DNA from 2 places in the Psychrobacillus sp. NPDC096623 genome. Region 2 is predicted to be linked to the other one. Evidence: riboswitches for the same ligand, from Rfam matches in the RefSeq annotation. Region 2 holds a riboswitch; the other holds the start of a gene.
The links. A riboswitch is a leader RNA that binds a small molecule or an ion and turns the genes downstream of it on or off. The one in region 2 is predicted to bind preQ1.

Region 1 (12,816 bases), on a different contig from region 2:
AAATAAGAAAATTGCGATAAAAGGAGTTACGTTATCAATGAAAATACCTTTTACGAAAATGCATGGCTGTGGAAACGATTATATTTATATTAATTGTTTTGAGCATGACATAGACGATCCTAGTACGTTAAGCAAGCAAATATCTGACCGACATTTTGGTATTGGGGGTGATGGGATTGTACTCATATGTCCAACCGATAACGCAGATGCAAAGATGCGGATGTTCAATATAGATGGCAGTGAAGGTAAAATGTGTGGAAATGCTATCCGTTGCGTCGCCAAATACGTTTACGATAATAATATTGCTGCAAAAGATGTGTTAACGATCGATACACTAAGTGGTACAAAAACAATTGAACTCTTGATCGAAAACGGCAAAATGACTTCCGCAAAAGTAGATATGGGAAAAGCTGTTATTGAGCCAGCCCTAATACCAGTCCAATCTAAGGAAACAAACCCATTAATAAAATTTCCATTTCAAGTGGAAAACAAAACTTATCACATTACAACTGTATCGATGGGTAATCCCCATTGTGTAGTGTTTGTAGATGATCCAATGCAAGTAGATTTAGCCCTTATTGGTCCAAAATTTGAGCATCATTCGTTTTTCCCAGAAAGTGTCAATACAGAGTTTATCTCCGTAGAAAGTCGCGACACTATTCATATGCGTGTTTGGGAACGCGGGAGTGGCGAAACTCTTGCCTGCGGAACTGGAGCATGTGCTGCAGTAGTAGCCGCAGTTCTAAATGGGCTTTGCGACAAGGATTCCGATATAACGGTAAAACTATTAGGCGGTGACCTTGTTATCCGCTACACCGATGAGGGTGTGTACATGACTGGTCCAGCAGTGAGTGTGTTTAATGGGGAAATTTTAGTGTAATACGTATGGAGAGCCATTCTGGTGAAAACTAGAATGGCTCTTTTTTGTTGTGTGTATGGGCTATCTTTAGGGGTTTATGGGCTAAAATGAGTTATTTATATGATATCGCTCGAATTATCGGGGAATTTGGCGGGTTTATGGGCCATTCTTAGGATTTTATGGGCTTTCTATCACATATTTTACAAATCTATGGTATAAACTATCATTCAATTTAATAGACTATAATCTACTAATGTTAATTATCATCGACAATATTATTAAGATTTGTAACGTTATTGGTAAGGTGTCGTAATATTCTCGTAATAAACTATTGGTAAGATATGCATAGACTAAATAGCAAGGGGTAGAGTATTTGAGAAAAGTTCTTGGGACACTCATAATCACAATTGCACTATTGGTTAGCGGGGCAAGCACAAGCCTAGCCGCATCTTCAACTTATACGGTTCAAAAAGGAGATACTTTGTATAAAATTGCTAAAACACACAAAGTGTCGGTATCAACTTTAAAATCATGGAATAATTTAAAAACAAATAACATTAAACCAAAGCAAAAGTTAAAAGTATCATCAAAGGCGTCAACAGCTGCAAAAAAGAAAACACCCTCTAGATCGACTGAAGATAATGTAGTGAAGGAAATTATAGTGAATGCAAGTGCATTCACAGCAAGCTGTAATGGATGCTCTGGTGTCACTAGTACAGGCATTAATCTCAAACGTAATCCCGATGTAAAAGTCATCGCCGTAGATCCAAAAGTAATTCCACTTGGCACAAAAGTTTATGTCGAAGGTTATGGATATGCAGTAGCAGGGGATACTGGTAGTGCGATCAAGGGAAATAAAATTGATGTATTTTTCCCAACGAAAAGCGAAGCCTATAAATGGGGTCGTAAAAGTGTGAAAATCAAAATCTTAGATTAAATTATATAACCAACTTTCTTAACAAGAAAGTTGGTTTTTTGATGTAAAACAAATAAGTTTTTTGCATATTTCCTCGTAGTAAGATTGTTCATGTGGCACAAATATCGCTTTCTTCACTTTTTGATGAATCGGACTTCTAGCTCCATTTGCCTCTACCTTGAAACCGATAACCTCTATTTCTTCTAGTTCACCTTGCCATAAACTCACAAATTGAGAAATCTCGACTCGAACTATTCCCGAAACTTCCTCTTTCTGCAGCGTAAATTGCTCCCATTCCAATGCACAGTCATATAAAAATACATGCGCTAATTCATTATCTACTAAATCACCCGTCGTTACGGAATACTTCATAACTCCAAGTGAATAGAGTTCCTCATAGAGCACGTCAATCCCAAGCTCCTCTTTCACCTCTCTTATCCCATCGAAAACTGTTTCAGTCTCCAGTAAATGCCCTGCTGCAGTAATGTCCAATAGCCCAGGATAATCCTTTTTCAAATCACTTCGTAATTGCAAATAAACATATTCTTTTCCCTTATTTTCACCTATAAACCAGCATTGAAATGTCTCATGCCATAAACCGAGTTTATGAATTTCCTCACGAGTTTCCACACCTATTTGCTTATGCTGCTCGTCAAATACTTTTAGTAACTCCTGTTCCATATTGACACCTCTTCTTGAATTTATTATGTTTTATTGTTTTTTCAATCGGTCAAGTAATTGGCGAACCTTTTCCTGCTGCCCTATAGTTTCTTCTTTAAGAAGTTCGATTTCATATTTATCTTCTATTGCTGAAATATTCACTATATCTCCTTGTTTTAGCTTAGCATTTAAATTAGAACAATGGATTTGGATGCTCTCAATTTCATTTGGATATTTCAAAAAGACTGCAAAATCGCCTTCAAAGCGGTCAAGTGTGTATTTATTCGAATTCACTCACAATCTCTCCTTCGTTATTCAATAAGATGGCTGCATCCCCATCATTTCTCCACATTTGCCCTGTAGTCCATTTCAAATAGCCAGAGCCTTCTTTTGCTTCGGGACCACTTGATACGTATATTGTCTTACCAGGCTGCAGGCTAATGTTTGGAAATTTGAATGTTTGATTGCCAACCACGGAAACTAACTTCCAATCCTTTAAACTAACAGCAGTGTCACCAGAGTTGGTAATTCCGACTAGCTCACCTCGAAGATCCTTCCTAGAAATAGAAATCCCTAAGACTCTATCAGCGATTTCAGTTGGTTCCACGCTTCCGCTTGTTATTACGCTGTAATCTACTCCATCTGTTTCCACTACTATGTTGCCAACTTCAGCAGTCCCATACATTTGGGAACTTATATGTTCTATCCTTGACTTAACCTCTGAATGTGGGTGACCGTACGAGTTATCCTTTCCATAGCTTAAAATGGTGATTTTTGGTTTTACTTTCTGAATAAAATCCTCCGAGCTACTCGTATCTGAACCGTGATGCCCTGCTTTTAAAACGGTTGCTTCCACATTAGCCTCCTTTAGTAGACGCTTTTCCACTTTAGTATCTGCATCGCCCATCAATAGAAAAGAAACCTCTCCGTACGAAATTTTTAATACGATGGATGCTTCATTATTATCGTTAGATTCGTCTCCGACATGTAAAACAGTGATATCTACATCATCATCCAGAGGAATTGTATCTCCAATACTTGGTACAATGAACGGGATATTTTTGTCTAAAATAAGCTGCAGCATCTTCTCATAGGTTTGAGAGGTATGTACTTTTCCGGAATCTACAAAGTTTTTAATAGATATAGAGTTCAATACGGAAATAAGCCCTCCGATATGGTCTGCATCCGGATGAGTAGCCACTACATAATCGAGTTTCTCAATACCTTTTGTTCTTAAATAAGCTACTACATCTTTTCCCGCGTCTTTCGTACCTCCATCAACTAGTAGATTTCTTCCACTTGGTGATTGTACTAAGATAGAATCTCCTTGTCCTACATTTATAAAATGGACATTCATTTCTTTGCCCGACTCGACGGGTATTTGAGACGTTTCTATTTTTTTATCTGGTTGTTGAACTAAAGTACAGCCACTCATCATTACAGCTATACATATACAAACTAGCATTACTATCTTTCTCATTTAAAACCTTCCTTTTCGTTACTCTGTATCATTCTAGCATAGGAAAACAGGGCTTATATATGACAATTCCCCTTGACAGTTGATAACAATTCGCATAAAATAACTCTTTGTGAAAACTAACGTGGTTCGAGAACCTCCCACGGAAAAAAACTAAGGAGAAATGAATAATGAAAACAAAGACTATTGCAGTAACTGGTGTTATTGCCGCTCTTTATGTTGCGGTATCTCTACTAGTGGCTCCTTTTGCATTTGGTGCAGTGCAATTTCGTATTGCAGAGATGTTTAATCATTTAATCGTATTTAATAAAAAATACTTTTTTGGAATTGTATTAGGGGTATTCATCACAAATATGTTCTCTCCAATGGCAGCATTCGACCTAACATTTGGAGTAGCGCATTCTATCATTACATTATCGCTAACGATTTTGGCAACTAAGTATGTAAAAGGTGACATTGCCCGCATGGCTATCAATACACTTCTTTTTACATTAACTATGTTTATCATCGCATTCGAGTTAATGCTTGCTTTTGGAGTACCTTTCTTCTATACATGGTTAACAGTTGCAGCTGGAGAATTCGGTGTATTAGCTGTCGGAATCCCGATTATTTATGCTTTAAATAAACGACTAAACTTCAAAACGTTAATCTAAATAATTTCACCCGATTCTAGATTGCTAGAACCGGGTGTTTTTTTATTTCTCAATTAAACCTTTCTCTACTAAAAAGTCATGAGCTACATCCTCCGGCTTATCGCCATCAATATCAACTCTCGCATTCATTTTCAGCATATCCTCTTCCGATATTTTCCCCGCCAACTCATTTAACGCATCTTCCAGCTCAGGAAACTTTTCAAGGGCATCCATACGAACGACAGGTGCGGCATCATATTTAGGGAAAAATCCTAAATCATCGGTTGTAGTTTGTAAATCAAAACGTTCAATGCGTCCATCTGTCGTAAATGCAGGTATGACATCGACATCTCCATTTTTCAATGCTTCATACATCACATTTGGATCTAAACTTTGCGTTTCTGAAAATACAAATGGATATGTATTTATTAAATCGTCAAAGCCATCACCTTTTCTTTCATAAAATGCATGAGGTGCTCCAAAAACCATATCACCAGTTTTAGAAGCCTCCACCAAATCAGAGTAAGTTTCTGCATTGTACTTATTATCTTTTGTATAAGCTAATGTATACGTATTTTCAAATCCAAGAGGACTTAACCACGTAGCCTTAAACTTCTCCTCATAGCCTTTTCTTACTTTTTCGAGCACACTATCTGAGCTTTCTCCAACCTCAGATTCAACTTTCAAAACATCCTTTAAGCCTGTGCCCGTATACTCTACGTACAGATCAATATCGCCTTTTTCTAGAGCAGGAGTCATAATCGCTACTTCTCCTAGACCTTCTTTATATTCCACATCAATATCTGTTTTCTCTTCTATATATTGTCCTATAATCTGCGGGAGTATAAATTGCTCTGTCCACGGTTTTCCGCTAATTACTAACGTTTCCTCAGAGTTCGAGCAGGCACTTAAAAGCATTACTGCTGAAAGCCCCGCCATTCCCATTAACTTTTTCATACGCTTCATCCTCTCATACTCATTCCTTTTGGTGTAGCTCTTTTTTCAATCCATTTCAATAGAAAATCAAACATAATTGCTAATAACGCAACAGGTAAAGCACCTGCTAAAACGAGTGAATTATTATAGGATTGCAATCCACGGTAAATTACGTCCCCTAACCCACCTGCTCCTACAAATGTTGCCAGTGTAGCAATACCTACAGTCAGAACTGTAGCTGTTCGAATTCCTGCCATTATAAATGGTAACGCAAGCGGAAATTCAATCTGCCAAAGCAGCTGACTTTTAGTCATCCCCATCCCTCTTCCAGCCTCAATCATAGATTCATCAATGTTTGAAATACCGGTATATGTATTACGTAAAATGGGTAAAAGTGCGTATATGATTAAAGCAATTAAAGCAGTTTTTGTTCCAATTCCAATTAACGGTACTAGAAATCCAAATAACGCCAGGCTAGGTATAGTTTGAAATATTGCAGTGATTCCTATAACGGGCTCAGCTACTTTACGATACCTTGCAACTAAAATCCCTAGAGGTAATGCAATTGCAATCCCGATTGCCAACGCAATAAAAGATAAGTAAATATGCTGAATAAATGCCTCCTGTATTAAATCGGAACGACTTTGAATAGTCTCTATAAAGCTACTCACCTATACCACCTCTTCCTTGGCTAGCATTGCTCGAAGAAGGATGGATTGATTGACAAAACCTAGCACCTCGTTGCTGCGCTTTACTAGTAGTCCCTTTGTACTTTCGTTTTCCAGTAACGAAATAGCCTCTTCTACAAACATAGAGGCGTCTACCTCAAGATAATGTGAATCCCATTCGCTGTCGAAAAAGCTAGCAAAATCCTGTAACTCTCTTTTTCCAATTGATTTTTTCCGATTAATTCTTTCAATTCCGATAAAGTTTTTCACGAAGTTATTAATAGGATTTTCTATCAACTCAGTAGGTGTTCCAACTTGCTCAATCATGCCATCTTTCATGAGGACAATCATATCGGCAATTTTTAATGCTTCATCAATATCATGCGTAACAAAAACGATTGTTTTCTTAATCTTTTCCTGTAAATACTTTATCTCATCTTGCAATTGTTCACGACTTATCGGATCTAAAGCACTAAATGGTTCATCCATTAAAATAATATCCGGGTTCGCAGCAAGCGCCCGCACCACCCCTACTCGTTGCTGCTGACCACCACTTAGTTCAAGTGGATATTTAGGCAGAAACTGATCGGGTTGAAGGCCAACCATTATCATTAATTCGTGAATGCGCTCAGTTGTCTTATCCTTTGTCCAACCCTTCAAATTCGGTACAAGCGCAGCATTTTTTTCTATTGTCATATGCGGAAACAAACCAATTCGTTGAATAACGTATCCAATCGTTTTTCTGAGCTCTACAGGGTCTATAGTGGATATAGGTTTCTCTCCTACGAAAACTTCACCAGACGTAGGAATTTCTAATCGATTAATCAGTTTTAAAAGAGTAGTTTTCCCGCATCCGCTAGGTCCAATGATGACCACTAATTGTTCCTTTTGAATCGTTAGAGAGACATCCCGCAAAGCTTCTGTTCCATCTGGAAAAACTTTCTTAATATTTTCGAAACGAATCAACTCACTTGCCCCCCTTTCTTCTACTATATTTACCTCCTCCCATGTTTACCCTAAATAGTTTAAGATAATGCCATTGATTCCTCTATTTTATGAAAAATATTTTAGAGTTTTTCATCTGATTGTTTTCGATACTCGCTCTAGACGCTACTTTACTCGCTAAAGGGATAAGCTGAATACAAAAACTGCCTCCATTAAGGAAGCGGCTCTCTAAAATTATTTTATACTTCTATATGCGTACCAATGTTATGTTCTTTCGCTTTAACGTAGGTCCCTTTAGCTACAGCCAAATCAAAATAAGCTGCTCCGACGGATTTAAAGAGTGTAATTTCATCCCCGTTTTCTCTACCACTTACTTGATCCACAACTAGCTGTCCTAGTTCCCCGTGAACTTCATCAAATGACCACACGCCAATTTTTTCCGCGTGCATTAGTTCACCCGCTTCATCCTTCACTCCAGCTAAGTCATCTACAACTATTTTAGAAGCACGTTTGATCGTTGTCACGTCCATCTCCTGCATATGTGGTAAATAGGAACCTACGCCGTTGATATGTGTACCAGGCTTAAGATCAACTCCATTAAATACGGGCTCGTTGGAACGAGTCGCACAACAAATGATATCTGACTGATGGACTGCAATCGATACATCACCCACTACTTCAAATGGAATTTGAACACCAAAGTCTGTTAACTTTTCTCCAAATTTCTGTGCTTTTTCAGCATTACGATTAAACAATATTATTCGCTCTATATCTCGAACAGCGAGGACACCTAAAACTTGTTCGAATGCCATTGCACCTGTTCCAATAACCGTCAGTACCTTTGCATTTTTTCGAGCTAAATAATCAGTCGCTATTCCGCTTAACGCACCTGTACGTAATCGAGTTAAATAGGACGCATTCAACATTGCCACATGCTCCCCGTTTTGTGCATCCGACAATAATACGACCCCTTGTGTCGTCGGTTTGCCTTTAGACGGATTGTTCGGGTAGATCGTTACTACTTTAACTGCCGTGACTTCCTCTACTAGATCAGCGCTTGGCATATATAGAGCCGATGCTTCATGTTGTGGGAATTCGATCACGGTCCGATGTGGGTTTGCAATTTTCTCCGCTACCTTCGCCTTTAATAACTCTTCTACATCTTGTATTGCATCCTTCATCTTATATGTATGCATAATTTGGTTTTCATTCACTACTAACATGATGTATTCCTCCTATGATGAAAAAACTCGTCTTTAATTTTTGATCAAAGACGAGTTTGGTTATTTAGACTTCGCTTAATCCTTTATTAGTTTGGACCTTTTTGTTAGCCATTTCTACTGTTTGGTTTTCTTCATCTAGATTTTCCTGACTACGATCCTTCACAGCCCAAATAGCCACTAAAGAAATAACTGCTGTGAAAATAATATAAATAGCTACTGGTACATAAGATCCGTTAAACTTTAACATTAAGCTTGCAGCAACTAATGGTGCTGTACCTCCTGCTAAAGCTGCTCCAATTTGGTAGCCTAGTGTAACTCCTGTATAGCGAACCTTCGCATTAAAGATTTCAGAGAACATAGTACCAAGTACCGCTGTAATAGGAGCCCAAATAATTCCTAACCCAATTACTGTTGCGACAACCAACAGAACGACCGATTGCTGTTGAAGCATCCAGAAGTATGGGAAAGCAAATAAAAGCATCCCCACTGTTCCAGCAACATACACTTTTTTCCGTCCAATTCTATCCGATAAGCTTCCCATAATAGGAATCAGGATAGTTGTAATAATTGTCGCTACCATTACAGTATTCAATGTGGTTGTACGAGAAAAACCTAATTCTGTAGTTGCGTAGGAAACGACAAATGTCCCAAAAATATAAAACGGTGCCGTCTCTACAACCTTTGCTCCAATTGCTATTAATACTTCACGCCAGTGATACTTTAATGTATCTACTATTGGTAATTTAGGAATATCTCCAGTCTCTTGCACTTTCTTAAATGAAGGTGTTTCATCAATTCCTTTACGAATCCACAAACCGAAAATTACAAGTAGGGCACTTAATATAAATGGTACGCGCCAGCCCCAGGTCATGAACGATCCTTCTGGAAGTAAAGTCATGATAGACAACGCAACTGTTCCCAATACCATTCCGATCGTGACACCCATTTGAGGTATAGATCCATATAATCCTCTTTTTTCTTTCGGTGCGTACTCCACTGCCAATAATAATGCTCCTCCCCATTCCCCTCCAATACCTAGTCCTTGAACTAAGCGTAAAGTGATTAACAGAATAGGTGCCCAAATACCGATCGCCTGATAGGTTGGAAGTAATCCCATTCCAAATGTAGCAACCCCCATCAGCGATAAAGTAACAACCAATGTTTTTTTACGTCCAATTCTATCTCCAATATGACTGAAGATAATTCCCCCAAATGGACGTATGAAGAATGATAAAGCAAAGGATGCATACGCTAGTATCAACCCTACCGATGGGTCTTCTGTAACAAAAAATACTTGATTAAAAACAAGCGCAGCAACTGTCCCATATAAGAAATAATCAAACCATTCTATCGAACTTCCTACCAAACTAGCAATCCATACTTTTCTCATTCCCTTTGAATCCATCTTACATCTCCCCTATCTTAAAATTGAAGTGACACTTTAATTCTCCCGTCTTTTATTCTAAAGAGTTTAAAATTTTCTGTCAACGTTGTTTTGTAAATAAAAATTGGAAGGATTTGAAAAGAGTAAGGTATGATGGATATATACATTAAAGTTAAGGAGAATGATATATGTCTTCTCATTCAATAGGCAAGATCTTAAAAGAATTACGAAAGGAACGTAAGCTAACGTTAAAGGAGCTTGCAGAACAGACTGATGTCTCTATCAGCTTCTTATCTCAGGTTGAACGTGAAAAATCGAGCGTTACACTAGAATCCTTAAAAAAGATTGCAGATGCATTAAAAGTGAATCCAACGGTATTTTTCCCTGAAAACACAAAGGCTGATGAACTAGAAGAAATTAGACAGCAATACTATTACAAGGATTTATCGTGCGGGATGAAAGAAGCTTCATATGCACCTATCCTTGTAACCTTACAGCCTGGTGAAAACGAAGGTAATGCCTTCGCACACGGTGGTCACGAATTTTTATTCGTCCTTGAGGGGACCTTGACAGTTGTTGTGGATGAGGTAAAACAGGAATTACATGAGCAGCAATCTATTATGTTCGATGCGAGCAAATCGCATTATTGGTATAACTACTCAGATAAACCGATTCGTTTCATCGTCGTTTCTTCTAAATGATGAACATAAAAAAGAGCCCAAAGGAATGGGCTCTTTTTAAAATTTCGTATGAGATATATTCTTTAAACCGATAAATTATATATCCTTTAAATTTTCCATTAGCTTCAGATTATTGCACCAAAAACTTAATAATTAGCCTCTATAGTTTAAGCGAATACTTTCATAATCTTGAATTTATTTATATAACCAGGGCTTTAGAGAACCCTTTTCTCCATATTGATGAGTGACTAATCATCCAGATGATTATTACAAATGGTTTGTATTTAATAATTTAAGGGAAAAGTACTTAAAAAAGAGAATTTTAGGGGGAAGAAATATGGCTAAGAAGCATAGTAAGCCATGGAGTAAACGTAAAAGAATCGTGATGGGTTCTCTAGGGATTTTTGGACTTATTTATATAGCTGTTATACTTTGGCATACATACAAGCCTTTACCTGAAGGCGTCTCCTTTAAAGGAGACATACATAAAACAGATTCGGTCGAGATGATTACGGATTTAACTTATGCCCAGGATCGTGAAGGAACTGGAATGGTGCATGAAAACCACATCTTTGATGAAGTTTATCAAATGATTGAAGAGGCAGAAGATTTTGTTGTAGTCGACTTCTTCTTAGTTGATGGATTTTACGATGAAAAAGAAGATTTCCCTAAAATTGCTGATACGCTTTCAGCTAAATTAGCTCAAAAAAAGATAGAGCATCCGGATATGCCCGTTGTATTTATCACCGATCCATTGAACAAAGGCTATGGATCTTATGAGAATGAATGGTTTAAGAAAATGAGAGATGCTGGCGTCGAAATTGTCTATACAGATTTAGATTCTTTACGCGATTCTACACCAATCTACTCAGGTATTTATCGTATTTTTTTCCAGTGGTTTGACTTTGGTGGAAATGGTTGGATTCCAAATGCGATGGCTAGTGAGGCTCCTAAAATGACGGTCGCTTCCTATTTGAAATTACTCAATATCAAAGCAAATCATCGGAAGGCAGTAGTAACCGAAAAAGAAGCAATAGTGACTTCCTCTAATCCTCATGATGCTAGTGGATTTCATGGCAATATTGCCTTGAAGGTAAGTGGTCCAGTATTAAATGATATTTTAGAATCCGAGGAAGCTGTATCATTATTTTCTGGAGGTCCTAAGCTGCCCCGTGTTGATAAGAAAGAATCAGATGGACAATATCAAGTTCAGTATATGACAGAGAAGAAAATCTTAGATGCGCTCCTTGCAGACTTAGCAGCAACAAAAGAAGGAGACAAAATTTGGCTTGGTATGTTTTTTGTATCTAAACGAGATATCGTCAATGCTCTCATAGATGCAGCAAATAGAGGTGTAGAAGTTAATATGATTCTCGATCCTAACGAAAATTCTTTCGGACAAGAAAAATCAGGTCTCCCAAATCGTCCAGTAGTGCAGGAAATGGTTGAGGATACAAAAGGTAAATTAAACATACGTTGGTACAATACCGTTATCGGTCAATACCATACGAAATCAATTTGGATTCAATCGGATGAGCATACGATTATTTCAAATGGTTCTGCTAATTACACGGAAAGAACACTAGACAATTATAACCTAGAAAGCAATTTAAAGGTGATCGCACCGAATGATAGCCAGTTAGTAACGGAAATGGAGAGTTATTTTGAACGACTTTGGAACAATGAAGATGCTTTGTACACAGTAGAATTGGAAGAGTTCCAAGATAGTTTTACTTGGTGGCAGCGCTGGATTTATACTTTGCAAAAGTTTACGAAAATAACTACTTATTAATTGTGTTCACATATTTAGTCTAATATCAAAACATAATAAAAACGCTGAGTATATTCAGCGTTTTTATTGTTTAATAATAGGTAGTTTCTTTCCGCTTATTCAGAACATATTTGTTTATAATTAATTTATATTTAGGTAAACATCCTATACATTTTTCCTTGAACCCAAATAAAATATAAAAAAGAATCCATAAATACGACCACTCGTATGGATTCTTTTTTTCGTTGTACTACGGTTAGTCGCCACCTCCCCCGCCACCACTACAATCACCACCATTATCACTGCTAAAACTTGCGCTACCACTATTATAACCTACGTTTCCACAATCCCCATCGCCACCACCAAAGTAGCTCCATGCGAAATCGCTTTCAGATACACTCTTTGGTTTCTCTGTCCCGTAATGAGATTTTGGTTTCAACTTTGTGATTTCAAACAAGTAAGGTAGCAACACACCACCAATGAGTGACGCTATAACGAAACCAGCTATACTAAAATCTGAACCGATTAATACGAACGTGCCAAAGGCTGCCATGACCGTAAGGACGAATAGGAATTTAATAACTTCGGAGTTGAAGCCCAGCTTGAATAATAAGTATATGAGATGGGCAACTTTAAATACGACTGTTACAGCAATACCTGTAAAA
Region 2 (12,816 bases):
TTGTTCATGGATTGGTCGCCAGAAAGAGCAATGGGGATTAAATAATTATTTTTATAATTTCCAATGAAATCAATAATAGTTACATAATCTTTTTCATTATGCTTGCGTAGTCCACGTCCCAATTGCTGAATGAATATTATACTTGATTGTGTTTGGCGAAGCATGATGATTTGGTTTAAAAACGGAATATCAATACCTTCATTAAAAATATCGACTGTTAAAATATAATCGAGTTCGTATTGCTCTAATTTACGAATAGCATCTTCTCTTTCAGGTTGTGAATTATCACCTGTAAGTGCGACTGTTTTTAAACCTTGGGTATTTAAAATCGCCGATAGAGCATATGTTTCTTGTTTAGAACTACAGAAGATTAAACCTCTTACTCGCTTTCCTGAATAGCCATAGTAATTAATTTTTTCGAGAATATGATGGACACGTTCATGTGATACAAGATGCTGTAAAGTAGATGTATCATCAATTATTTCCCCATTCCTCTCATAATCTGTCACACCAAAGTAATGAAATGGACAAAGCATTTCTTCTTCAAGAGCAGCCTGTAGGCGAATTTCATAAGCAATATTGTAATCAAAGAGTTCAAAGATGTTAAAGCTGTCGGTGCGTTCCGGAGTAGCTGTCATTCCAAGTAAGAAATTAGGTTCAAAGTAATTAATAATATTGAGGTAAGAATCTGCACCTGCACGATGTACTTCATCTATTAAAATATAGTCGAATTCATCTTTAGCGAACTGTTGTAAATGGCGTTGAGAAGATAGAGTTTGAACTGTGGCAAATAAGTATCTTGCACTTGTATCTTTTGAATTACCTGAAAGAATTCCATATTCATCTTCATGACCACCTAATATTTTTCGGTAATCTTGAAGAGCCTTTTTTAGAATTTGTTCTCTATGGACAACGAAAAGCATCTTTTTAGGGGCGAAGTTACGTACATCAAAAGCAGATAAATATGTTTTTCCTGTACCAGTAGCAGAAATAATTAAGCCCTTATTAGCGCCAGTTTCACGAAGAGTTTTTAACTGTTTCAGCGCATCAATTTGCATTTTATTTGGCTGAATAGCTAGACTATCGGCTAATTGGTTTGTTAGATACTCTGTGTTCACTTGAAAAATATTCGAGGTTGTCTGTTTAACGAAGGGCTGCTGTTCATAATTTAAATTGTAGTTATTAATCCACTCAATGGTTAAAGGGATGGCCTCGTTCCAAGCCTCTTCAAATTGATTTTTGAAGTGATGGATGATTTCTCCGTCTTCTAAAGAAGTTAAATACACATTCCATTCATAGTTAGCTTTTAAAGCACTATCCGTTAGGTTAGAGCTTCCGACTATTAAAGAATAATAGTCTGTATGTTCGAATATATATCCTTTTGAGTGGAAGCCTTTAACGCCAGTTAGACGGACTTCCACATTTTCTAGTTTTAATAGTTCTTTAAACATTTTAGGTTGATTAAAATTTAAAAAAGTAGATGTTAAAATTCTTCCTTTGATTCCTTTTAGTTGCAAGTCGTATAGCATAGTTTTTAAAGTTGCTAGACCACCCTCGGTAATAAAGGCTACAGAAAAAGTGAAGGTTTCGCATGTTTTCAGTTCTTGAAGAAGTGTAGATAAAACATTTTCATGAGCTTTATTTGATAGCAACTTAGGCTTAAACTGTCCGGATACAGGATTACTTTGATCAATAAAACCTTTATGTAATGAACTCTTCATTTTGCGAATCAGCTGATCCATTTAAATCACATCATTTCATTTCAAATTTTCCAAACTATATTTTTCCTTTGTTAATTTTTCAACTGCAGGAATATCCGCAGCAGCAAAATTGAGTGTATGTAAGTTTTCCCGAGTTACCCATCTCATGTCGGCATGCTCTGCTGCAATAGGTGTACCTTCTATTAGTTTTGCTTTATAGGTTTCTAGTCGAACGATAAAATTTTCATATTCATATGTAGTATCTTCAACCTTTTGCCCAACCTCAATTGTACAATCAAATTCTTCTTTAATTTCGCGAAGTAATGTTTGTTCAGGTGTTTCTCCAGGTTCAATTTTTCCACCAGGAAACTCCCAAAGGTTAGGAAGTGACATTAAAGGACTTCTTAGCGCACAAAATATTTCATTCTGATCATTTTCAATAATTGCACCAACAACATGGACTAATTTTTTCATTATGTACCACCCTAATTTTAGTTTATATCTATATCATAGCTGATTTTGTAGTAATGATCAGCTAGAAAATGCAAATGATTGGAATTTACAGATTGTTATGTTTTTAAACTGTTGAGCTAAAATCTTAACGATCCTGATACATTATTTAGTAGAAAGAAATTTTGGTGCTTGAAAATTACAGATTACATTATAACAAAAACGGCTACTCAATTCTTAAATGATTCAGATCAGATAGTTATTTCTAATGGAGTATTAGTAGAAGGTAATGGTCTTTGTGCTATATAAGATAAGGAAGAGGAGAGCTTTAATTTTGTATGTACGAGCAGATTTGAACTAAGTAAAATATTATACACAGTATCTAGGTGAAAGTATTTATGGAAAATGAATTACGGAGATGCTCAGAGTGTAGGAGGTTGATGGAGGATTTTATTTTAAATCAGTCGGAACGTAGTATTGTAGTATAAACAGTTTGGAGAAGGAAATTACATGGAAAGAATATTTGAAGGTACATCATGAAGGTAATGGAGATGCTTATTGGACAAGCTGGGAATGAATATAACAAAAAGTAGATATCTCCACATAAGTAGAGGTATCTACTTTTCTATGTTTCCGAGTCTCGTTGATAATCTAAATCTCTCCTAGGCTAAAATAGTTTGCAATATAAGCTTTAATAATTCTTCTGTTGTTTCTGGTAATTGTTCTGGTAAGTAAATTGAATGTTTCATTTCTGCTCCTCCTTTAATCTCGTATTCTATTAACAATATAGTCAATCTAGTTAGAGTTTATGCATGATATTATAAAAAAAGTTTTGAATCTCTTAATAAAAGATTTGAATGTTCATTTGACTAGAATGCCTATTTGACGTTTTGGTCAATATTCTATATTATGATTTAGTACCCGTACTTGACCGGGAGAGGTTCATAGCTGATACCCTCTATAAAAAACTATGGATACATGACTATTCGCCATGTCCATATAATGTGGACGTGGCTTTTTTGTTTTTATCCTTTTGTTTGCATAGATTGGTTTTTGAAGCCTCTTTGGAAAGTGTTGGGAAACATTTTTTTAGGAGGTTTTTTTATTATGTCTGGAAGAAATCATGATGAAGGTTTGAAGGATTTAACGCTGTTAGGTAACCAAGGCACGAAATATTCATTTGATTATGCACCTGAGGTATTGGAGTCAGTGGATAACTTACATTCTACTCGAGACTATTTTGTTAAGTTTAACTGCCCGGAATTCACAAGTTTATGCCCAATTACAAATCAGCCAGATTTTGCGACGATGTATATCTCATATATACCGGATAAAAAAATTGTAGAAAGTAAGTCGTTAAAATTGTATTTGTTCAGCTTTAGAAATCACGGTGATTTCCATGAAGACTGTGTGAACATCATCATGAACGATTTAATTGAATTACTAGACCCAAGATATATTGAGGTATGGGGGAAATTTACTCCACGTGGTGGTATTTCCATTGATCCTTGGTGTAACTATGGAAGACCAGGCACTAAATATGTAGAAATGGCGGATTTCCGTTTGATGAACCATGATCTTTATCCAGAAAAAATTGATAATCGCTAAAATTTAATAAGAGGTTAATTTAGCTACCCTCTAAAGAAAAGCGAAAGAGCCTATGCAAGCCCCGAAAAGCGCTGGAAGGATTTCACGTAAAGGCGTCTTTGTGCCTTTACTGAAAACCTGAAGCGACTCGAGGGGCTAGGCGCTGGAGCTAGACAATCTTTAAAAAACTAAGAAGACAACAGCACTCCTTCTTAGGGTGCTGTTTTGTCGTTATAAGGGAGTTTATTTGGTTGAAGAATGAAAAAGCAATTATCGTATTTAGTGGAGGACAGGATAGCACGACCTGTCTGTTTTGGGCAAAGGAACGTTTTAAAGAGATTGAGGCAGTGACGTTCGATTATGGTCAAAGACATAGTCTTGAAATAGAATGTGCCAAGGAAATAACTAAGGAGCTGGGTGTAAAGCATCACATATTGGATATGTCGCTTTTAAATCAGCTTGCACCGAATGCATTGACACGAGATGACATAAAAGTTGAGGACGGAGAAGATGGTGGATTGCCGTCGACTTTTGTGCCTGGTCGAAATTTGCTCTTTCTATCTTTTGCTGGCGTTTTAGCAAGTCAGGTTGGAGCAAAGCATATCGTAACTGGTGTGTGTGAAACTGATTTTAGTGGCTATCCGGATTGCCGTGATATTTTTATTAAATCTTTAAACGTAACGTTAAATCTTTCTATGGATACTACCTTTGTGCTTGATACACCACTCATGTGGTTGAACAAAGCGCAAACATGGGAGCTTGCCGATCAGCTTGGAGCGCTGGAGTTTGTCCGAGAGAAAACGTTGACCTGTTATAACGGAGTTATAGCTGATGGCTGTGGGGAATGCCCAGCGTGTAAGCTGAGAAAAAGAGGACTTGATGAGTATTTTAGCTTCAAGAAGGGGTCCTAAGACATGACTGATTTTAGAATAGTCGATAAGCTTCAAAAAATAGATGAAGATATTCAAAGTAGTCAATTAAAGTATCATTCAAAGCGTGTTCTCGTGAGCAAGGAATTTACCTTCGATGCTGCCCACCATTTACATAATTATGAGGGGAAATGTAAAAATCTGCACGGCCATACGTATCGTGCCGTATTAGGATTGAGTGGATACACGGATGACCGCGGTTTGATGATTGATTTTGGCGATATAAAAGAAATATGGAAACAAAAGATAGAGATATATTTGGATCATCGTTATTTGAATGAAACCCTTCCAACGATGAATACGACGGCAGAGAATATTGTTGTCTGGATTTACGCAAAGTTGGCTGAGCATTTGCTTGGTGAGCAACGATATAATGGGGCACGTGTAGAATTTATCAGGTTGTATGAAACTCCGACAAGCTATGCTGAAGCAAGACGGGAGTGGATGGAAGTTGAGTAAGATACCCATTATGGAGATTTTTGGACCGACGATTCAAGGCGAGGGAATGGTAGTGGGCCAGAAGACAATGTTTGTGCGGACTGCAGGCTGTGATTATTCCTGTTCCTGGTGTGATTCCTCGTTTACATGGGACGGTAGTGGTAAGCATCTTGTTGTCCAAATGACTGCAGAAGAGATTTGGTCTGAGTTAGTACGGCTTGGAGGCTGTGGTTTTTCTTTTGTCACGCTTTCGGGTGGAAATCCGGCACTCCTTCGAAACTTGGATGCACTTATTGCTGTTTTAAAGGAAAACGACATAAAGATCGGAGTGGAGACACAGGGAAGCAGATGGCAGGAGTGGCTGTATGATATCGATGAACTGACGATTTCACCAAAGCCTCCCAGTTCTGGAATGATCACTGACTTTTCTGTGCTTTCGGATATCATCGAAAAGCTTAACAATCGAAGTAGCGAGCAGCATATATCCCTCAAAATAGTCGTTTTCAATAAAGAGGATTACGAATATGCCAAGAAAGTTCACCTTCGTTACCCGACAACCCCTTTTTATCTCCAGGTCGGTAATGATGATATCAAGACAACTGACAACCCACAGCTAATCAGCCATTTATTAGAGAAATACCAAGAGCTGATCGACTGGGTGATTGAGGATGAAGAATTAAGAGATGTCAAAGTATTGCCTCAGCTGCACGCCCTTGTTTGGGGAAATAAAAGAGGCGTATAGTGGTCAGCCCGTCAAACTGCATTTAATTTTACTAAAGGAGTAACATCATGAGAATATTATTTTATTTAATATCAATTGTCACCGCTAACGTGGTAACGGCAGCATTTGCGCCATTACAATTCGGAGCGTTTATCGTCCCTATGGGAACGCTATTAATAGGAGCTACTTTCATCTTCCGAGATCTCGTACAAAACAAATACGGTAGAGCAAAGACGTATATTTTCATTTTTGTAGCATTAGGATTTTCCGCATTAGCTTCGTTTATGTTGGGGGATACTCTATTAATTGTGCTTGCTTCAGCAATTTCATTTGTTGTCGCTGAAACAGCTGACACAGAAATTTACACAAGATTGAAACTCCCAATGGCTTGGCGTGTATTCTATAGTGGTATTGTTGGAGGATTCCTAGATTCAGTCATTTTTGTTGTGATTGGGTTAAGTCCGCTTGGAGCGAATTTTCTTCCATGGGAGGCAGTACCAGCTGCTATTGTAGGGCAAGTTATTGTGAAAACCGTTATTCAAATGATAGGAGCGCTTATTTTGAATCGGGTTTATGTGATGAAGGAAAAACGCCTTATTTCGGAATGACTATATAAAAATTGTAAAAAAATTAGTTAGCCTTCCAATATATTTGGAAGGCTATTTGTTAGGTAAGATTTTTCGCTTTTAGAATCACTAATTTTGCTTTATGGTGCCAGATTCTAAATTAATTCTGATAGGTATTAGAACCTTGTACCTCTCGCTACATGGTCTTGTCTACGCGTTTCTCCATCGACTAAAAAAGATTATTGACAGCAAACTCCTAGAAGACATAACCCATTCTATTCTCATTAACTGAAAATATCGATATATATATTCTCCCGTATTTCAAGTATAATTTAACCAATCTGTTTTAAAACAATAAGGTGGGATTCTGTTGTTGGACTTGCTTGTAATAATGCTTGAGAGAGTTGGTATGATTGTTGCAGTAGCTTTCATTTTGACTCGTTTTCAGTTTTTTAAAAACTTAATATATCGTGATAAATTGAATCGCAAGCAGGAGATTACGGCGATTTTGTTTTTTGGATTCTTTGGTATTGTAGGAACTTATTTTGGAATCGCACTCGATACGAATTCACTACATTTTAATAGTGTATCGCAAGTATTAACATCTGAGGAGGCAATCGCAAATTCGCGTGTCATCGGCGTAGTCGTTGCAGGTCTATTAGGTGGCTATCGTGTGGGGATTGGTGCAGGTCTGATTGCAGGTATACACCGAATGACATTGGGTGGATTTACAGCTATCTCCTGTGGTGTTTCCACAATCATTGCAGGATTGATTGCTGGTGTTTTTTACCGGAAAGGGAGAGCGCTTAAGCCGCTCACAGTATTTGCTATCGGGGCCCTAACGGAAGCGATGCAAATGTCTATGATTTTGTTGATATCTAAACCATTTGAGCAAGCACTTACACTAGTTAAGGTCATTGGTATCCCGATGATTTTAGCGAATGGTGTGGGTGCTGCGTTATTTATATTAATCGTACAGAATGTGATCAGCCAACAAGAGAAAGTAGTAGCATTGCAGGCGCAGAAAATGTTACGTATTGCCAATCAGACGCTAAGCTACTTACGTACAGGTATGAACACAGATACGGCACAAGCTGTTTGTAATATTCTATTTCGTGAATTACAGCCAAGTGCTGTTGGCATGACCAACCAAACAGACATTCTTGCTCATATTGGGCTAGAGAGTGATCACCATAAGGCCGGTAGCTCGATACGAACCGATGAGACGAAGGATGTTATCCATCATGGACAGGTGGTAGTTGTTAAAGATGGCACTATTCACTGTGATTATCCTGGCTGTAAATTAGGAGCAGCAGTCATTGTCCCACTCGTTCGACGGGGAGAAACGATTGGTACACTTAAGTTGTACTATCCATCTGAAAAAGTCATCACAAATGATAATATCGAATTAATCGTTGGATTGAGCTCGCTATTAAGCAACCAACTGGAAATGGCCGAAACTGATTATGCCTATCAGTTGGCAAAAGAGGCTGAGATCAAAGCGTTACAGGCGCAAATTAATCCCCATTTCTTGTTTAATTCGATGAATATTATTGTGTCGTTAATACGCACAGATCCTGATCAGGCGCGTAAACTACTGACGTCATTATCCTATTTCTTACGTCAAAATGTTACGGGGACAACTGCTTCTCAAATAACACTAGAGCAAGAGTTATTGCATGTTAAAGCTTATTTAGAGATTATAGAAGCTAGATTTATAGATAGACTAACCATTTTATATGATGTGGATGATCTTTTATTGTTTGAAAAGATTCCTCCTTTTACATTGCAGCCAATTGTGGAAAATGCTATCAACCATGGTATTAAAGACATGGAGCATAATAGTGTTGTTAAAATGACGGTGCGAGATATTGATGGAAAAATTGAAATTAAGGTGGAGGATAATGGGAAAGGGATATTGCCTGAGCGACTCACCGTTTTAGGCAACATGGAGCTTGAGTCTGAATCGGGAACTGGTGTTGGACTATTTAATATAAATCGTCGCTTGCTCATGACGTTTGGTGACTCAGCAGCTTTAACGATTTCAAGCAAAGAGAATGAAGGAACAGCTATTTCCTTTAGAATTCCTAAATTGGGGGTAGACGTTTAATGGGAACGATTAATACGTTAATTGTAGATGATGAACGATATGCACGGGAGGAATTAAAGTATTTACTAACCAAGTTTCCGAACGTCCAGGTGTTTGCGGAGGCTGAGAGTGGGGAGGCTGCTGTTTTAAAGGCACTACAGCTTCAACCGGATGTTGTGTTTCTGGATGTCGAGATGCCTAAAATGAACGGAATAGAAGTAGCTAAAACTTTAGTGAAATTAAAAAAAGTACCACTCATCATTTTTGCGACAGCTTATCCCCAATTTGCAGCGGAGGCTTTTCGAATTAATGCAGTCGACTATTTATTGAAACCGTATGATGAAAGACAGCTTAATCAAACGATTGAACGAATTGAAAAGATGCTATCTCCTGCACAAACGGTTGACAATCCAGAGAAGCTTGGTAAATTGGCAATAGAAACAGGCGGCGATATTCATTATATTCTGCCACGAGATATTTTGTATATATATCGAGATGACAAAGTAACGAAAATCGTTACGCAAACGGATAATTATGATGTTCGGACAACGTTGAAAGAGTTAGAAGGGCGTTTATCACCATTTTCTTTTTTTCGGATTCATAAAGGATATCTCGTTAATCTGAAGTACGTCAGCCGATTAACTCCATGGTTTAACGGTGCATATCAGCTTGAATTAGAAGGGTTAGATCAGAAGCTTTCGGTTAGTAGAAATTACGTGAAGGATTTACGGCAGCGTTTGGAATTGTAAGAACCTGTTATCGCCCTCTATTTGCATGTTAAACTCTTAAAATTGCATGTTGACCCGAAAAAGTCCTATTTTTGAATATTTAATCTAAACTAATTACATAGGGGAAAAAAAGAGAGTAAAAGAGGGGGATTCACATGATTACATTTTTTGGTGCAATTATATTATTAATTATTGCCTACTTTACGTATGGGAAATTCATTGAAAAGATATTTGATCCTACAGATGCTCGAAAAACACCTGCATATGCAAATGCAGATGGCGTCGACTACGTTCCTATGCATAAACAAAAAAATGCGCTAATTCAGCTTTTAAACATAGCTGGAACAGGTCCAATATTTGGACCAATTATGGGTGCGTTATTCGGACCAGTAGCTTTCTTATGGATAGTGTTCGGAGCAATTTTTGCAGGAGCTGTGCATGACTATTTAACGGGTATGATTTCTATTAGAAACAAAGGAGCGCATATTCCAGAGCTTGCTGGAAAGTTCTTAGGTAATGTTTCGAAACATATTGTAAACGTTTTCGCTTTACTGCTTCTTTTATTGGTCGGAACTGTATTTGTGACGACGCCAGCTTCATTGCTAGCTATTTTAATGGACGGTAAAGTTGCACTATGGATATTGATTACAATTATTTTTATTTATTATTTCTTATCTACGATTCTTCCGATTGATAAAATTATCGGTAGACTTTACCCGTACTTTGGCGCAATACTATTGATTGGAACTGTTGGAGTTGGTGTTGCTTTACTGTTCTCTGATTATAAAATTCCAGAATTGTCGTTAACGAATATGCATCCTGATAATGTGCCGATTTTCCCGATTCTATTCTTTACTATTACATGTGGTGCATTATCTGGTTTCCATGCGACGCAATCACCAATTATTTCTAGAACAGTCGAAAAAGAATCACAAGGTCGTTATGTATTCTATGGCATGATGATTACGGAAGCTGTCATTGCGATGATTTGGGCTGCTGCGGCAATGAGTTTGTTGGACGGACAAACTTTAAGCGAGTTTATCAAAACAGGGACACCTTCTGCAGTTGTCAATGAAGTGTCTATGACCTTATTAGGGGCTATTGGAGGAACAATCGCAGTACTAGGTGCAGTCGTACTGCCGATTACTTCAGGTGATACAGCATTCCGTGCTGCACGTTCGATCATTGCAGATTACTTAAAAATAGATCAGAAAAAAATTGCGAAACGTTTGATGATTGCAGTTCCATTGTTTGTTATATCAGCTGCTCTAACGCAAATTGACTTCAACATTTTGTGGAGATACTTCTCTTGGGCAAACCAAGCGACAGCAGCAATCGCCTTATGGATTGCGACAATGTATTTGTTCATTAAAGGAAAGAATTATTTTGTGTCGCTAGTCCCAGCACTATTTATCACTTATATGGTTTTTGTCTATATCTTAAATGCTAAGATTGGATTTAGCTTAGACTTAAAGCTCTCATTCTACGGGGGAATCGTTTTAACGGTTATTTTGACAATCATGTTCTTTATTAAGGCAAAAAATAATAAAGCGAATAAGATTGAAACGGATGTTGTCGTGGATAATGTAGACGTGAATAACAGTAAACTGGTTTAAGAGCGATTGTCATTGGATTTAAAAATTTATTTCTTTACGTACAATCAACTATGACAGTAAAAAAAGAGTGGTCCCATGGGATCACTCTTTTTGAATATAAGTCAGATTACTTCAATTAGAAACTGTCATTTTAAAATCGATAAAATTTTCATCTGTTCCTTGCCCTATTGTTACGAATTATTTTTTGTTTGAAGTGATATGGAAACGCCTATCACAATCACAAAAGCCCCAATAAGTTGAAGAAGTTGGATGCTCATACCTAACAAGAGTAGACCGAACACCATTGCAACGAATGGTTCAAGGTTTAGCAAAAGTGCAGCTTTTGTAGCGCCAACTTTATGAATAGAGTTATTCCATAAATACGTACATAAACCATGCATGATAATTGCAGTAATTACTAGTAACAACCAAAAGGAGAATGGCACCGAGAATATAATATTGGTTTTATGCCAAGGTACAAAAGGTAGTATGCCTATTAAACCGAAGACATTGCTATACCAAGTGATGCTTGAAGGATGTATTGTTTTCGATAAATGTTGTACAAATACTAAAAACACTGAAAAAGAAAGCATCGTCAAAGTGATTAATAACTCTCCTTTACCAAAGCTTGGTATTAGGAAAGAACCTTTTGTAATGACTAACCACACACCGGTTAAAGCAACTAATGAGCCAATCCAAAATTGAAGTTTCTTTCTCTCATTAAAGTAATAAGAGGAGAGTAAAGCGGTTACTATAGGTGATAAAGCGAGGATTAACGCTGCGGTAACTGGCTCCGTATATTGAAGACTTGCGTAGAAACTCCACTGGTTTAATGATATTCCTACAAAACCAGCTACAGCTAACCATATATAGTCATGGAAATTCAGTTTTTGGTTTTTTATATTTCTATATGTCATAAAAAATAGGAATATAAGGATAAATATTAATCTAATAAACGCAATGATGCTTGGATCAAAGACATCGACTAAAATAGATCCGAATACGAAATTGCTTCCCCATGCAATAACGCAAAGTATGAGAATGAAATAAATAAACCACTGTTTGTTCATATATATTAATGTATCTTCCTTTCTTTTGGATAAAACTTAGAAAGAAAATTATATTCTTTCTGCTATATTCTATCACAAAAATAGTCGTCCTAAAGACTCAGCTCACATTGGCTATTACGTAATGAGGGTACCAGGTTTAAAACGGTTTTGAATTATTAATGAACCGAATGCCTGTCACTATGGTTCACGGCAAAAAGCTTATAACGAAGGGATTTCTTGAATAACCCTAATAATTTCCCAAAGACTAAAAGCTACGAAAAAGGACACTGAAACATCCTTTCTTCTCCTCTAAGCAGCTATGGCAGCACAAAAAAGAGTGATCCATTGGACCACTCTTTTTTGCAGGTTTATAACTATCTATTTTAAATCTCTTCTAAAATTCCTTTAACTAATCCAACAAATTTCACTCTAACTTTCCCAGCGACGTCAATTACTTCCTCATGATTTAGTGGTTGATCTAATATTCCACTTGCCATATTCGTTATGCAAGAAATACCAAGTACTTTCATACCACCGTGGGTTGCTACAATTGCTTCTGGTACTGTTGACATACCTGCTGCGTCCGCTCCTAATGTGCGGAACATACGGATTTCTGCAGGAGTTTCGTAAGTAGGTCCACTCCACCAAGCATACACTCCTTCTTGCAATTGCATGTTTTGTGCATTCGCTACCTTAGTTGCGATACTACGTAGATTTTTGTTATATACCTCTGATAAATCAGGGAAACGGGTTCCTAATTCGTCATTATTTGGGCCAATCAATGGATTGCTCCCTACTAAATTAATGTGGTCAGTAATTAACATTAAGTCGCCTGGGTTAAAACTTGTATTCACGGCACCACATGCATTTGTAATAATTACATTTTCTATACCAAGTGCTTTCATTACACGTACTGGGAAGGTTACTTCATCCAAAGTAAAACCTTCATAATAATGAAAACGAC

Region 1: it holds a riboswitch for preQ1, as region 2 does, so the genes downstream of both, ACIQX2_RS17825 (QueT transporter family protein) here and queF (preQ(1) synthase) in region 2, are expected to answer to the same signal.

Annotation. Positions count from the first base shown of each region.
Region 1 is NZ_JBIWER010000008.1:76,181-88,996, forward strand. It holds gene dapF (diaminopimelate epimerase) at 38-880, shown strand; gene ACIQX2_RS17805 (3D domain-containing protein) at 1,233-1,796, shown strand; gene ACIQX2_RS17810 (NUDIX hydrolase) at 1,815-2,456, opposite strand; gene ACIQX2_RS17815 (DUF3006 domain-containing protein) at 2,487-2,729, opposite strand; gene ACIQX2_RS17820 (MBL fold metallo-hydrolase) at 2,716-3,915, opposite strand; PreQ1 riboswitch class I at 4,031-4,075, shown strand; gene ACIQX2_RS17825 (QueT transporter family protein) at 4,083-4,565, shown strand; gene ACIQX2_RS17830 (glycine betaine ABC transporter substrate-binding protein) at 4,608-5,501, opposite strand; gene ACIQX2_RS17835 (ABC transporter permease) at 5,507-6,151, opposite strand; gene ACIQX2_RS17840 (ABC transporter ATP-binding protein) at 6,152-7,114, opposite strand; gene ACIQX2_RS17845 (ornithine cyclodeaminase family protein) at 7,333-8,316, opposite strand; gene ACIQX2_RS17850 (MFS transporter) at 8,381-9,721, opposite strand; gene ACIQX2_RS17855 (helix-turn-helix domain-containing protein) at 9,889-10,401, shown strand; gene ACIQX2_RS17860 (phospholipase D family protein) at 10,718-12,172, shown strand; gene ACIQX2_RS17865 (hypothetical protein) at 12,408-12,816, opposite strand, start outside.
Region 2 is NZ_JBIWER010000002.1:215,287-228,102, forward strand. It holds gene ACIQX2_RS05755 (DEAD/DEAH box helicase) at 1-1,742, opposite strand, end outside; gene ACIQX2_RS05760 ((deoxy)nucleoside triphosphate pyrophosphohydrolase) at 1,758-2,174, opposite strand; PreQ1 riboswitch class I at 3,082-3,128, shown strand; gene queF (preQ(1) synthase) at 3,258-3,758, shown strand; gene queC (7-cyano-7-deazaguanine synthase QueC) at 3,989-4,648, shown strand; gene queD (6-carboxytetrahydropterin synthase QueD) at 4,652-5,125, shown strand; gene queE (7-carboxy-7-deazaguanine synthase QueE) at 5,118-5,846, shown strand; gene ACIQX2_RS05785 (VUT family protein) at 5,894-6,433, shown strand; gene ACIQX2_RS05790 (LytS/YhcK type 5TM receptor domain-containing protein) at 6,762-8,501, shown strand; gene ACIQX2_RS05795 (LytR/AlgR family response regulator transcription factor) at 8,501-9,229, shown strand; gene ACIQX2_RS05800 (carbon starvation CstA family protein) at 9,364-10,824, shown strand; gene ACIQX2_RS05805 (DMT family transporter) at 10,995-11,873, opposite strand; gene ACIQX2_RS05810 (purine-nucleoside phosphorylase) at 12,236-12,816, opposite strand, start outside.